DNA from 2 places in the Streptomyces sp. GbtcB7 genome. Region 1 is predicted to be linked to the other one. Evidence: riboswitches for the same ligand, from Rfam matches in the RefSeq annotation. Region 1 holds a riboswitch; the other holds the start of a gene.

Evidence for each region. Region 1 has a riboswitch for glycine ahead of gcvP (aminomethyl-transferring glycine dehydrogenase). Riboswitches for the same ligand answer to the same signal wherever they lie in the genome.
Region 2: linked by a shared signal. The riboswitch ahead of gcvT (glycine cleavage system aminomethyltransferase GcvT) and the one ahead of gcvP (aminomethyl-transferring glycine dehydrogenase) in region 1 are both predicted to bind glycine.

Annotation. Positions count from the first base shown of each region.
Region 1 is NZ_JAGXJM010000007.1:315,766-323,202, forward strand. Features, by position in the region: gene gcvP (aminomethyl-transferring glycine dehydrogenase) at 1-1,464, opposite strand, end outside; glycine riboswitch at 1,645-1,740, opposite strand; gene KVT44_RS14905 (PRC-barrel domain-containing protein) at 1,855-2,226, shown strand; gene KVT44_RS14910 (DNA polymerase IV) at 2,344-3,738, opposite strand; gene KVT44_RS14915 (MerR family transcriptional regulator) at 3,782-4,426, opposite strand; gene KVT44_RS14920 (bifunctional nuclease family protein) at 4,755-5,228, opposite strand; gene KVT44_RS14925 (MerR family transcriptional regulator) at 5,315-6,079, opposite strand; gene KVT44_RS14930 (FHA domain-containing protein) at 6,122-7,087, opposite strand; gene KVT44_RS14935 (DUF881 domain-containing protein) at 7,149-7,437, opposite strand, start outside.
Region 2 is NZ_JAGXJM010000014.1:46,206-53,642, forward strand. Features, by position in the region: gene gcvT (glycine cleavage system aminomethyltransferase GcvT) at 70-1,188, opposite strand; glycine riboswitch at 1,335-1,435, opposite strand; gene KVT44_RS23255 (AAA family ATPase) at 1,604-2,284, shown strand; gene KVT44_RS23260 (enhanced serine sensitivity protein SseB) at 2,395-3,198, shown strand; gene KVT44_RS23265 (enhanced serine sensitivity protein SseB C-terminal domain-containing protein) at 3,423-4,232, shown strand; gene KVT44_RS23270 (ABC transporter permease) at 4,576-5,583, shown strand; gene KVT44_RS23275 (ABC transporter substrate-binding protein) at 5,653-7,437, shown strand, end outside.

The DNA of each region.
Region 1 (7,437 bases):
CGCGGTCTCGGAGCGGTACTGGTGGAAGACCGGGTGCGTGAGGTAGTCGTCGGTGCGCAGCAGTGCCGCGGGCAGCGTGTCCTCGGCGACGGCGTCCAGGGCCTCGATGTCACCGTCGACTCCGAACGCGGTCCAGACGGCGCCCACCTGCTTGCGGGCGGTGGTCTCGTCGCAGGCGATCGACACGTGGTCGGCGTCGACGAGGTGGAGGTTGACGCCTCCGTCGCGCGCGCCCGCCACGACCTCGGCGGCCCGGCCCGGCACCCGCGCGGTCAGCGTGTCGAAGTAGGCGCCGTGCACGACCTCGACCCCGCCGGCCGTCAGGCCCGCGGCGAGGATCGTGGCGTACCGGTGCGTACGCCGCGCGATGGTCCGCAGGCCCTCGGGACCGTGGTAGACGGCGTACATGCCGGCCATCACCGCGAGCAGCACCTGCGCCGTGCAGATGTTGCTGGTCGCCTTCTCACGGCGGATGTGCTGCTCCCGCGTCTGCAGGGCGAGCCGATACGCCTTGTGTCCGTCGGCGTCCACGGAGACGCCCACCAGTCGGCCGGGCAGGCTGCGCGCGAACTTCTCACGCACCGCCATGTATCCGGCGTGCGGACCGCCGAAGCCCATCGGCACGCCGAAGCGCTGGGTCGTACCGATCGCGATGTCGGCGCCGAGCTCACCGGGCGAGGCGAGCAGCGTGAGGGCGAGCAGGTCCGCGGCGACCGTGACGACCGCGCCGAGCTCGTGCGCCTGCTCGATGACGGGCTTCAGGTCGCGTACGGCACCGGAGGCGCCCGGGTACTGGATCAGTACGCCGTTGATCTCACGCCCGGCGATCTCGGCCGGGATGCCCTCGCCCAGGTCGGCGACGACGACCTCGACGCCGGTCGGCTCCGCGCGGGTCTCGATGACGGCGACGGTCTGCGGCAGGGTGTCCGCGTCGACCAGGAAGAGGCCCTTCTTGTTCTTGCCCATGCGCCGGGACAGCGCCATCGCCTCGGCGGCGGCGGTGCCCTCGTCGAGCAGCGAGGCGCCGGAGGTGGGCAGCCCGGTCAGCTCGGCGACGACGGTCTGGAAGTTCAGCAGCGCTTCGAGCCGCCCCTGGGAGATCTCCGGCTGGTACGGCGTGTACGCGGTGTACCAGGCCGGGTTCTCCATGACGTTGCGCAGGATCACCGGCGGCGTGAACGTGCCGTAGTAGCCGAGGCCGATCATCGAGTCGAGCACCTGGTTGCGGTCCGCGAGGGAGCGCAGCTCGGCCAGTACCTCGGCCTCGGTGCGCGCGCCCGGCAGCTTCAGCGCCTCGGCGTTCTTGATGACGTCCGGCACCGCGGCGGCCGTCAGCTCGTCGAGCGAGCCGTACCCGACCTGCGCGAGCATCTTGGCCCGCGCCTCGGAGTCGGGCCCGATGTGGCGCTGCTCGAAGGGGATTCCCTGTTCGAGCTCGGAGAGCGGAATGCGATGGGCGGTCATTGCGGAGGCCTCCTGGTCTGACACGACCTTCGAGGGGCACCACGGCGCGGGTACCCCGACGGCCTCCCCCTCTGTCATCTCAACCTGAGAGCTTCACCGGCCCGCCCGCTCACTGCGACCCGGCTTTCACCGTCGGTGAGGGCGGAGGCCTTCGACACCCGCCCTGCTTTCCAGAGTGACCTCGTCCGTGCGGTACGTGTGCCTGAGAGATTCCGGGGAGGATTTGCTCCTTCGGCGCCTCCGATGATGTCTGGAGGACTCTCCCGCACGGGATCAGCAGCCGCTTGCCAGCCTACCAGCGAGGACAACGCACGAGCTTTCGAGTGGCCACCTTCCCGAATGTGCTCTTTTGTAGTGCTTACGGATGAGTTGCTAGCGAGTGGAGGGACCGTGCAGACCGACATCGATCCGCGCAACCTGATCGGCCGCAAGGCGCTCGACTGCAACGGCGCCAAGATCGGCACGGTCGACGAGGTCTATCTCGACGACGCGACCGGCGTCCCGGAGTGGGCCGCCATACGGACGGGCCTGTTCAGCAGGGACGCCTTCGTCCCCCTGGAGCCAAGCGAAGTCGTCGAGGGCACGCTGCGTGTCCCCTTCGACCGCGCCCTGATCAAGGACGCCCCCGACTTCGGCGTGGGCCGCCACCTCTCCCCCGAACAGGAACTCCAGCTCTACCACCACTACGGCCTGGACGTGACACCCCCACCCCCACCCCCGGACCGTGACTTCGGCCGCCTGGCAGGCACGGACGAGGGTTGACTTCTCTAGATGTGGCCCAGCTGACGCGCCCCGAAAGGGGCGCGGGGCGCTGACATCATGCGGCTCCGCCGCGTGGGCGCGACCAGCCACGTACCGGCCCGCAGCGCCAAGCCGACTTCACCCCCCACGGCGATCGCACACGGGCCCCCTCACCAACGGCAACGGATCAGCCAACTCCAACGCAACATCATCCGTACGAAACGTCCGCACACGCCCCGGCTCGGAGTAAGGCGTCTCGAACCGCACGGTCACCCTCCCGAGCCCACTCCCCTGCACCCATCCATGCCCGTACTCCACATGCCGCACGTCATGCCCCGCAGGCCACCGCCGCTCGGCAGGCGGCGCCTGCTCGGCAGCCGCTTCCTCCGCCCCCTCCTCGTCCGGATGCTCCAGCACCGCCGACTCCCCCGCGGCGGCCTCCGCCTCCGCTTGCGCCTGAGCCTGGGCCTGGGCGAACAGGTCCTCCTGCGTGTAGTCGGCGAGCCCCGAGACGCCGACCCCCAGCAGCCGCACACCCCCGGTCGTGTCCACCGCCTCCAGAAGCCGCGCGGCAGCCTCCCGTACGACGCCAGGGTCGTCCGTCGGCCCCCGCAGCGTCTCGGACCGGGTCAGCGTCGAGAAGTCGTACCTCCGCACCTTCAGCACGATGGTCCGCCCGGACAGTCCCGCATCCCGCAACCGCCGCACACATCGGTCGGCGAGCCGCTGCACCTCCAGGCCGACCCGCATCCGGTCGTGGATGTCCACGTCGTACGTGTCCTCCACCGACACGGACTTCGTCTCCCGCTCGGCCACCACGGGCCGCTCGTCGTGCGCCAGCGCCATCGCGTACAGCGCGTGCCCGTGTGCCTTCCCCACCAGCCGTACGAGTTCGTCCTCGCCCGCCTCGGCGATCTCGTCGACCGTGGTGATCCCGGCCCGGCGCAGGTGGTCCCCGGTCGCGGGCCCGACTCCCGGCAGCGTCCGCACCGACATCGGCCCCAGCAGCGCGCGCTCCGTCCCAGGTTCTATGACCACGAGACCGTCGGGCTTCGCCTGCTCCGAAGCGATCTTGGCGAGCATCTTGGACGCGGCGAGTCCCACCGAACCCGTCAGCCCCGTGACGGCCCGGATGTCCGCGCGCAGCTTCGCCCCGGCCAGCCGCGCGGAAGCCTCGTCCCAGGCCGCTGCCCCCGCCTCCAGATCGACGAACGCCTCGTCCAGGCTCAGCGGCTCCACCAGCGGCGACAGCGCCCCCAGCAGCCCCATCACCTGCTCGCTGACCTCCCGGTAGAGCGTGAAGCGGGGCACGAGATACGCGGCGTTCGGCGCCAGCCGCCGTGCCTGGGCCATGGGCATCGCCGAGTGCACCCCGAAGACCCGTGCCTCGTACGAAGCGGTCGCGACGACTCCACGGGGTCCGAGCCCGCCCACGACGACGGCCTTCCCGCGCAGGCTCGGCTTGGCTGCCTGCTCCGCCGAAGCGAAGAAGGCATCCATGTCGAGATGCAGGATCGTAGGCGCGGTTCTCACATGTCCGATGCTGCCCTACGCCACTGACAATGCCTCTCGGACCTCAGACGGCCCGATTGCGCCGGCGCGCCAGCTCGTCCGTCGGGTTGTGCCCGACGAGCGTCTCGCCCGTGTCCACACGCTCCCCGTGCAACTGCGAGAGCGCGCTCTCGACGTCCCGCCACACCACGCCCACGGCGATCCCGAAGACGCCCTGACCACCCTGCAACAGGGCGTGGACCTCGTCGGGCGAGGAGCATTCGTAGACGGTCGCGCCGTCGCTCATCAGCGTCATCCGCTCCAGGTCCCGGAAGCCGCGTTCCCTGAGGTGCTGGACCGTGGTGCGGATGTTCTGCAACGACACTCCCGTGTCGAGGAACCGCTTCACGATCTTCAGGACGACGACATCCCGGAAGCTGTAGAGCCGCTGGGTCCCCGACCCATAGGCGGGCCGCACGCTCGGTTCGACCAGACCTGTCCTGGCCCAGTAGTCCAGCTGCCGGTAGGTGATGCCCGCGGCGGCACACGCCGTAGGACCGCGGTAGCCGACCTCCTCGGCAGCCGCCCCACCCTCACCGGACTCACCAGACACCGCTGTCGGCCGCTGCGGAACGTGATCGGCCGCGCTGCCGTGAAGCGGGTACGGGCCGCTCTCCCCCAGACTTCGTCCGGGGGCACCCCCAGCCGTACCGTCGCCGCTGCTTCTCACGCCGACCTCCGTCCTTGACCTGCCCTCTCGACGGTAGGCAGTCACCGGGGGTGCGTCAACGATCGCCACACTCGGCACGCCGAGTGATAATCACCCTAAGAGTGGTTTCCCGTGTCCCACCGCGGGGAAAGGCTAGCCGAATGCTCTCGGAGCGGGCCGCAGCGCGCCACACGGGCCACGGGCAATTGCCGCCCCGGAGACCTGCGATCCTGCGGCTTACCCGATCCTTCGACTTGCCAGGGGGCGGGCGCCACAGCTTGCTCCCGAGCCCGGGCGTCCGACCTCCCACCCGCGGGCGATCGGTCCCGTCACCGGTTGATCGGTCCCCTTACTGACTGTTGGTCCCGAAGTCCTCGGGCGAGATCTGGTCGAGGAACTCGCGGAACTTCTCCACCTCGTCCTCCTGCTCGTCCGGGATCGCGATGCCGGCGTCGTCGAGCACACCGTCACTGCCGTAGATCGGCGTTCCGGTACGCAGCGCCAGCGCTATGGCGTCGGACGGACGGGCACTGACCTCGACCCCGCTGGCGAACACCAGCTCCGCGTAGAAGACCCCCTCGCGCAGATCAGTGATGCGCACCTCGGTGAGCTCCTGGCCGACGGCTTCCAGCACGTCCTTGAACAGGTCGTGGGTCAGCGGTCGCGCGGGGGCCATGCCCTGCTGGGCGAAGGCGATCGCCGTCGCCTCCCCCGGTCCGATCCAGATGGGGAGGTAACGGTCGCCTCCCACTTCACGCAGGAGCACGATCGGTTGGTTGGAGGGCATTTCGACCCGGACACCTACGACATCGAGCTCGTTCACACAGCAACCCTAGGCCGTGCCCGGGATGTTTGGGTAGTCGGGCACAGAACGGGGGGCCGATCCGGACGCCCACCGGGCACTTCGGGTCAGGGCAGCCGGACGCCCAGCGCGGTCTGCACCAGCGCCGCGTGCAGCTTCACCGTGAGCCCCGCCAGCTCCTTCGTACGGGCCTCGGCGTGCGCCCTGGTCTGCGGATTGCGGTGGCGCCGCAAAGGGGCCACCACCTGGTCCACGAGCCCCGCGTCACGTTCGGCCGCGGCCTTCATCGCGCGCAAATGGCGTGGCTCGATCCCGAACCGCCCGAGCTCGACGACGAGCGCGGCGACCGTCACCGCCTCAGCGTCATATGCCCCGTCCGGAAGCGGGGCGAGGAGTCCGTACGACTCCCACTCCTGAAGCTCCTGCTCACCGATCTCGGCGGCGGCCAGCAGCTCCGCACGGCCCACCCGGGCCGCTGTGGGTGCCTCGGGCTCCCCGAAGAGGTCACCGAGCCCACCGAACGGCTCCCCGTCGCCGGAGTCACGCTGCCGCCCCACGGACGGCAGCCGCACCGGCTCCCCACGCTCCAGAGCGTCCAGATGCTCGCGGATCACCTTCAACGGCAGATAGTGGTCCCGCTGCATCCGCAGTACGTGCCCGAGGCGCTCGACGTCGGCCTGGCTGAACTTGCGATACCCCGAGGGAGTCCGCTGCGGCTCGATGAGCCCCTCCGACTCCAGGAACCGGATCTTGGAGATCGTGACTTCCGGGAACTCGTCGCGCAGCGTGTTCAGCACCGAGCCGATGCTCATCAGCCCACTGTCCGCTGCGGCGGTACCGCTCCCGGCACCGCCGCTCGGTGATCGAAGCATGGACCTTCCTGAGGGTCCCCCCGGACGGAGTCCGGGGGAGGGTCAGATGCCTCGCTGGCTCGCGTAGAAGACCAGCCGGTACTTGCCGATCTGCACCTCGTCACCGTTCGACAGCGGGACCGAGTCGATTCGCTCCCTGTTGACGTACGTACCGTTCAGGCTGCCCACGTCGGCGACCGTGAACGAGCCGTCCGCGGCGCGACGGAACTCCACATGACGACGCGACACGGTCACGTCGTCCAGGAAGATGTCGCTCTGCGGATGACGCCCGGCCGTGGTCAGGTCGCTGTCCAGCAAGAAGCGACTGCCCGAGTTCGGACCGCGGCGCACCACCAGGAGCGCCGAGCCGAGCGGCAGCGCGTCGACGGCCGCCTGCGCCTCCGGAGAGAGCGTCGGCATCTGCGTCTGGCCGGTGACCTCGGCATCGTAGGCCTCGAGGCCCGAGATGGAGATCGTGGACGTGGTCTCGGACGGACGCTCCGGGACCGCACCGGGTCGCAGCGGCGCACCGCAGTTGGAGCAGAAGCGGCTGTTCTCCGCGTTGCGGTTACCGCACCTCGTACACACCAGGGCCGACATGGACGGATCCTCCTGCCGCGGCTGCCCCCCAGGGGCATGGGACGCGTACGGGTCGGAGGCGAACCCTCCACCCGCACTTGAGGCTGACGGTTCCCCGAAACCTATGCGTCCGGACTGGGCAGGGTCAACAGACGGCGCGCCCTGACCACCGGGAATGTCACCGACCTGGTCCCGGAACAGCGGGCGGTCGCCGCTCTGGCCCTCCGCGTCTCCATGGCGTGGTGCACGGTGTCGGGCAGTCGCGTTGTCGCTGCCCTCTCCTCGTGCGCTCTTGCCGAACAACTTCGCAAACAACTTCACGGGCGATTCCCCTTGACCGAAACAGACCCGCCCGTGGGGCAGGACGAACACTGATTGAACACACCGGTCGACCCGGACATCCTCACAACGTCCGTATCCACCAGACAGTTTCCACCACGCACCACCCATTCGGTGCGCCGACCCCCCGCAACCTCATGCCCTCGCCGGACGACGCCCATGCACCCCCGGTTCACTGGGAGGACGACCGAGCGTAGTCAGGCTGCTTCGCAGCCCGCAAGGCATCCACAATGATCTTCGTCGCACGCTCCACCGTGACGGTGGCCTGCTCCTTCTCAAGAGTCTGCACCACACCTCCGGGGATGTTGAGCGCCGGCTCAAGGTCCTGCGGTTTACCGATGACCTTGAAACGATAGGGCTGGGTGATCTTGTTCCCGTCGACGCTCACGCCCTTGCCGGAGTCGGCCAGATAGGTGCTGGCGACGACCCGTACACCGTTCACCTGGATCGCCTCCGCACCG
Region 2 (7,437 bases), on a different contig from region 1:
GGATACGAGACGTGACACAGCGGCGTGCGTCACGTGGGCGCGCTGGACGGGGCCCTTTCGGCCCCGAAGCTACTTCTGGCGCTTGTAGAACGGCAGCGCCACGACCTCGTACGGCTCATGGCTGCCCCGGATGTCCACGCCGACCCCGGCCGTGCCGGGCGCGGCGTGGGCGGCGTCGACGTACGCCATCGCGATCGGCTTGCCCAGCGTCGGGGAGGGCGCGCCGGAGGTGACCTCGCCGATCACCTTGCCGTCGGCGACGACCGGGTACCCGGCGCGCGGCACGCGACGGCCCTCGGCGACAAGACCGACGAGTACCCGCGGGGGGTTCTCCTCGGCGCGGGAGGCGGCCTCCTGGAGCGCGGCACGTCCCACGAAGTCCCCCTCCTTCTCGAACTTCACGACCCGCCCGAGCCCCGCGTCGAAGGGGGTGAGCGAGGTGGTCAGCTCGTGCCCGTACAGCGGCATGCCCGCCTCCAGGCGCAGCGTGTCGCGGCAGGAGAGGCCGCAGGGGACGAGCCCGACGGGCGCGCCCGCGTCCGTCAGCGCCTGCCACAGCTTCTCGGCGTCGGACGGGGCCACGAACAGCTCGAAGCCGTCCTCGCCCGTGTAGCCCGTGCGGGCGATCAGCGCCGGGACGCCCGCGACGGTGCCCGGCAGACCGGCGTAGTACTTCAGCCCGTCCAGGTCGGCGTCGGTCAGCGACTTGAGGATGCCGGGGGACTCGGGGCCCTGCACGGCGATCAGCGCGTACGCGTCCCGGTCGTCGCGCACGAGGGCGTCGAAGCCGGCGGCACGCTCGCTCAGCGCGTCCAGCACCACCTGGGCGTTGGAGGCGTTCGCGACGACCATGTACTCGTTCTCGGCCAGCCGGTAGACGATCAGGTCGTCCAGGATGCCGCCGTCCTCCCGGCAGATCATCGTGTAGCGGGCGCGGCCGACGCCGACGGAGGCGATGTTGCCGACCAGCGCGTGGTTGAGCAGGGTGGCGGCCTGCGGCCCGGTGACCGTGATCTCGCCCATGTGCGACAGGTCGAAGAGACCGGCCCGGGTGCGCACGGCGAGATGCTCGTCGCGCTCGGAGCCGTAGCGCAGGGGCATGTCCCAGCCCGCGAAGTCGGTCATCGTCGCGCCGAGCGCGCGATGCAGGGCATCGAGCGCGGTGAGACGGGGTGCGTTACTGCTCATCGGTGGGGCTCCCAAGGCATGACGGCGAGGTCGTTCCTCCCCATCTGTCATCGGAACCTGAGAGGTTCATCACGACCCCGCGAACGGAGGTCCTGACTTGCACCTTGGGTGGAGCCACTGGACAGCGGCCCGCTTTTCAGATGTGCCTCGCCCGCGCGGTAACGGGGCCTGAGAGATTCAAGGGAGGGACTTGCTCCTTCGGCGCCCGGGTACCCGAAGGTTCCCGGAACTCTCCCGCGCGGATTCAAGCGGCCGGTATGCAGTTGGCGGGCACATCATCGCACGCGCCGTCCGATCACGGCAGTCCGCATCTGTAACCGGCCTGTGGCAGTCCGCGTACGGAAACGAGAGACACCGCGCATTACCTTCTCTTTACACTCGACGGGGATGGGACTCCACACCCAAGGGGAGGACGATCACGGTGAACAGGACCACGGCGTACGCCACGACCTCGGGCCTCGCGCTGCCCGAGCAGCCCGGTGCCCCGGCCAGGACCCGGGAGACGTGCGGAGCGCTGCCGACGGCCGTCGTCCGCGACCTCAGAGAGCGCGCGGGACACTCTCCGCACGGTCTGCACTTCGCGGCGGCCGACGTCGTCGTGGTCACCGGGTTGCCGGGCAGCGGCAAGTCGACCCTGATGCGCCGCGCCGTCGAGGGCCCGCGCATCGACTCCCAGGACACCCGGGACCGCTGGGACGAGCGGATCGGCGGCCGGCTGCCGTACGCCCTCTACCGGCCCCTCGTCCGCCTCGCGCACTACGCGGGCCTGCGTCGCGCCCTGCGCTCCGGCGCCGGGCTCGTCGTGCACGACTGCGGTACGCAGGCCTGGGTGCGCCGCTGGCTCGCCCGCGAGGCCCAGCGCCGCGGCGGCACCCTCCACCTGCTGCTGCTCGACGTCACGCCCGGCACGGCGCTGGAGGGCCAGCGCGAGCGCGGCCGGGGCGTCTCGCGGTACGCGTTCGCCCGTCACCGGGGCGCGGTTGCCCGGCTGCTGCGCTCCGTCGAGCGGGGCGACCTGCCGGAGGGCTGCGGCTCGGCGGTGCTCCTCGACCGGGACGCGGCGGACGTACTGCGGCGGATCGGCTTCGGTGGCTGAGAAACGGCCGCGAGTGGCCGAGAGCGGTCGTGAAGTCATACAGGCCCACTAACCTTTCCAGCCAGAACACCAGAACAGTGGTTCACCGCAGGCGGTAGACAGGTAGACAGATGGACATCCCCGACTTCCCGGACTTCTCGGTCCCGGCGTACCCGCAACCCGGCCCCCACCCCCACTCGCACGGCGGCTGGCCGGGCAACGAACTGGAGGAGGTGCTCTCCGCGTCCCTCGGAGTGCCCTCGGCCGGCGGCCGCATCGTCGAGGTCCTCGGCCGCAGCTTCGTCTGGGTGCCGCTGCCCAACGGCGGCGGACCGCACGCGGGATCCCTCGACCTGCCCATCCTGGAGATCGAGGGCCAGGCGTACGTGCCGGTCTTCAGCTCCGAGGAGCAGTTCCGCCAGGTCGCCGGCAGCCATCTGTCGTACACGATCGCGCCCGCGGTCGAGTTCGCCCGCGGGCTGCCTCCGCAGGTCGGTATCGCGATCAACCCGGACGGGACGGTCGGAGTGCCGCTGCCGCCCCTCGCGGTCGCCGAGCTGTGCCGGACCGGGCGCACCCCACTGGACGGGCCCACGAGCGGTGGCCGGGTGAAACTCTACGAGCCCGACTGGCAGGACGACCCGGTGGACTTCTTCGCCGCCGCCTCGGCCGAGTTCGCGGCGACGGGAGTCGTCCTGACCGCCCGCCGCTGTCTGGCCAGCATCGAGGGCGACGACCCGGTCATGTTCGTCGGGGTCGAACTCTCCGTGTGGGAGGGAGACCTCCGCGCCCTCCCCATGGACGCCCTCTCCCGGGCCCTCTCCCGCGTCGCGGTCAAGTGGCCGGTGAACCTCGTCCTCCTCGACGTCGCCCAGGACCCGGTGGCCGACTGGATGCGAGCCCAAGTACGGCCCTTCTATCAGCAGACCCAGTAGAAGCGCGCCGAAAGGGGCGCGAGGCTGTGACCATTGTGCGGCTCCGCCGCGGGGGCGCGCCCAGCCACGATCAACCGGCAGCCTCCAGACCACAAGGGGCCCCGAGCTCTCAACCGCTCCCCCAGCGGAGCGCATTCGCCGCTTAAGCTGGTTTCATGGCTCGGCCGGGGTTCGGCCGAGGTGTTGGTCGACGTCATGATTTCTTCGCGAAGGGGCGGTTGAAGGTGAGCGCGTCGGGCACGGCCGCGGCCGGTCAGGTCGAGCACATGCTGCGCCAGGTGACGCCCGGGCGTTACGACGCCTACGAGGCGCTCCTTCGCGCGCTCGCGACCCCGTCGTCCGGCCAGGTGTGGATGCTGCTCTGGCACGGCCAGGCGGGCTCCCCGGACGCCCAGTACGGGAACATGGAGGTGGAGGGCTTCGGATACGCGCCGTGCGTCACCTCCGCCCAGGAGCTCTCGGCCAGCGGCTGGAACCGGTCGTACGAGGTCGTCGACGGTCTCGACGTGGCCCGCACCCTCTACCCCGACCACTTCGGGCTCTGGCTCAATCCGCACGCCCCCGGCGGCGGGGTCGGCATTCCCTGGCTCGATCTGCGCAGAATCGCGGCGGGTCTGGAGCGCCAGCCCGCCGGTCCGCTGCGACTGTCCGAACCCGGCATCGAGATCCCGCAGTTCTACGCCCTGCTCACGCAGAACGCCCATCGCACCACCGCCGTGCGCTCGCTGCGCCGTGCCTGGGTGCAGCCGGCGCTCGGGGCGCCGTATCTGGCCATCGGACTGGACGTCTACGACACTTCGCCGCCCGCCGTCGACTCGGTGCGGGCGATGATGCAGCAGTCCATCGGCGCGGTTCCGGACGGGCTGCCCGTGTCGACCGTCGCGATGTCGGACGAGTACGACCCGGTGGCGCTGTGGCTGCGCGCCAACGCGCGGCCGTTCTACGACCGCGAGGCCCACGCGGCCCCCGCGGGCCCCGCCCAGGCTCCGATGGCGGGTGGGTACGGCTATCCACCGGCACCCGGCGGATACTGATCCGCCGTCCGCCGAACCGTGAAGGATCGGCACGGGTCCTTCACCGCGGCTCTGCATTTCTTCGCGCGTAGATGGCAAGGGATCGTCCGGTTAATGCCCGTATTAACCTCCGGTGTCCCAAATGCCCCGCGTCCGACCCCCGTTACCCGCCGTCCGGATAACGGAACCCCCCTGACAGCATCACGTTTACGCATCCATTCACCGTCAAGTCTGGCTACAGATCGCCGAGGCGTTGAAGACTCCCGCTCCAGGGGGTTTAGCCCCTGTGTACGACGGACTGATCACGCCGCTACAAGCGGCACGTGTGGGCCGGCTACCGCCGGTTGAGAGGGGTCCCTGCCAGATGACGGCACCATTGCACGAGCCGACCGCGGAAGCGGCCCCGAGTGCGGCCGAAGAAGCGGCGGCTGCCGCCGCCGGCGAGAAGGTCGTGCAGGGACGTTCCCTGGGCCGGATCGCCTGGGAGCGCCTGAAGAGGGACAAGCTCGCCCTGACCGGCGGCATCGTCGTGCTCGTCCTCATCGTGGTCGCCCTGCTGGCGCCAGTGATCACCCACCTGCTCGGTCAGGACCCGGACACCTTCAACGAGAAGCTGATCGACCCTCTGTTCGGCACCCCCACGGGGTCGTTGGGCGGCATCAGCGGTGACCACCTGCTGGGCGTCGAGCCCGTCAACGGCCGCGACATCCTCGCCCGCATCCTCTACGGTGCCCGCGTCTCGCTCCTGGTGGGCTTCCTCTCCGCCGTCGTCGCGGTCGTCCTCGGCACCGTGCTCGGCATCCTGGCGGGCTTCTTCGGAGGCTGGGTGGACTCGCTCATCAGCCGCGTGATGGACGGCCTGCTGGCCTTCCCGCAACTCCTGTTCACGATCGCCCTGGTCTCGGTGATGCCGAACGACATGCTGGGCCTGTCCGGCTCCAACGTGCGCGTGTTCGTGATGATCCTGGTCATCGGCTTCTTCGGCTGGCCCTACATCGGACGCGTGGTGCGCGGCCAGACGCTCTCGATGCGTGAGCGCGAGTACGTCGAGGCCGCGCGATCGCTGGGCGCCGGGCGGTTCTACATCCTGTTCAAGGAACTGCTGCCCAACCTGGTCGCGCCGATCATCGTCTACACGACGATGATGATCCCCACGAACATCCTCACCGAGGCGGCGCTCAGCTTCCTGGGTGTGGGCGTCAAGCCGCCCACCTCGTCCTGGGGACAGATGCTGTCGAGCGCGATCGACTACTACGAGTCCGACCCCATGTACATGGTGGTCCCTGGTGTGGCGATCTTCATCACCGTCCTTGCCTTCAACCTTTTCGGCGACGGCGTGCGGGACGCGCTGGACCCGAAGGCCTCCCGCTGAACTGCCACACCCCAAGCGTCCCGTGGCATCGACACGGGGTCTCTCATCAAATCCGGAGGATCCGAGATCGTGACTACCCAACGCACCTCAGGGCGGCGTAAGCAGGCGTTTGCCGCCGCTGCTGCGGTCGCCGCACTGCTGACCACGGCGGCGTGCGGCGGTGGAGGCAGCGACGACAACAACGGTTCGAAGACCGGCGCCGCCGGCTTCGACGCCGCCAACAACAAGGTCGCCCAGGCCTCCCTGGTCAAGAAGGGCGGCACGCTGCGGTTCGGCGGTGCCCAGGACGCGGACTCGTGGGACACCACGCGTGGCTACTACGGCTTCATGTGGGACTTCGCGCGCTACTACAGCCGCCAGCTGGTCACGGGCAAGACGGAGCCGGGCAAGGCCGGCGCCGAGCTGACCCCGGACCTCGCCACCGGTCTCGCCAAGGTCACCGACGACGGCAAGACCTACACGTACACCCTGCGTGACGGCGTCACGTGGGAGGACGGCAAGGCGATCACGTCCAAGGACGTGAAGTACGGCATCGAGCGCGTGTGGGCGCAGGACGTGCTGTCCGGCGGTCCGACGTACCTCAAGGACTTCCTCGACCCCAAGGGCGAGTACAAGGGTCCCTACAAGGACACGTCCAAGGACAAGCTGGGCCTGAAGGCCATCACCACGCCGGACGACAAGACGATCGTCTTCCACCTCCCCAAGGCCAACTCGGACTTCCAGGAGGTGCTGGGTCTGGTCTCGGCCTCCCCGGTCCGCCAGGACATGGACACCAAGTCCAAGTACGGCCTGAAGCCGTTCTCCTCCGGCCCGTACAAGTTCGAGTCGTACAGCCCGGGCAAGAGCCTGACGCTGGTGCGCAACACGAACTGGACGCAGTCCTCGGACCCGATCCGCAAGGCGTACCCGGACAAGATCACCGTCCAGTTCTACTCGGACGCCAACCAGCTGGACCAGCGCCTGCTCAACGGTGACCTGGACCTGGACATCAACCAGACCGGCATGTCCCCGCAGGGCCGCACCACCGCCCTGAAGGAGCACAAGGCCAACCTGGACAACCCGATCTCGGGTTACATCCGGTACGCGGCATTCCCGCAGAGCGTGAAGCCGTTCGACAACGTCGAGTGCCGCAAGGCCGTCATCCTCGGTGCGGACCACGTCTCGCTGCAGACCGCCCGCGGTGGCCCGGTCGCCGGTGGTGACATCGGCACCAACATGCTCCCGCCGTCCGTCCCGGGCTCCGAGGGCCAGAAGTACGACCCGTACGCCATCTCCGGCGCCGACAAGAACGGCAATGTCGAGAAGGCCAAGGCGGCGCTGAAGGCGTGCGGCAAGCCGAACGGCTTCTCCACCACCATCGCGGTGCGCAACAACAAGCCGGTCGAGGTCGCCACGGCCCAGTCGCTGCAGGCGTCGCTGAAGAAGATCGGCATCAACGCGCAGATCGACCAGTTCGACGGTTCGCAGACCACCGGCATCATCGGCAGCCCCTCGAACGTGAAGAAGAAGGGCTACGGCATCATCATCATGGGCTGGGGTCCGGACTTCCCGACCGTCCAGGGCTTCGGTCTGCCGCTGTGGGACAGCAAGTACATCGCACCGAGCGGTAACAACAACTTCGCCCTGATCAACGACAAGACCATCGATGGTCTGTTCGACCAGTACGTCACCACGCTGGACGAAGCGGGCAAGACCAAGCTCTCGACCGAGATCAACCACAAGGTCATGGAGGGCGCGTACTACCTGCCCTTCACCTTCGAGAAGTTCATCAACTGGCGCGGCGACAACCTCGCGAACGTCTACACGACGGACAACTACAGCGGTACGTACGACTTCGTCAACCTCGGCCTGAAG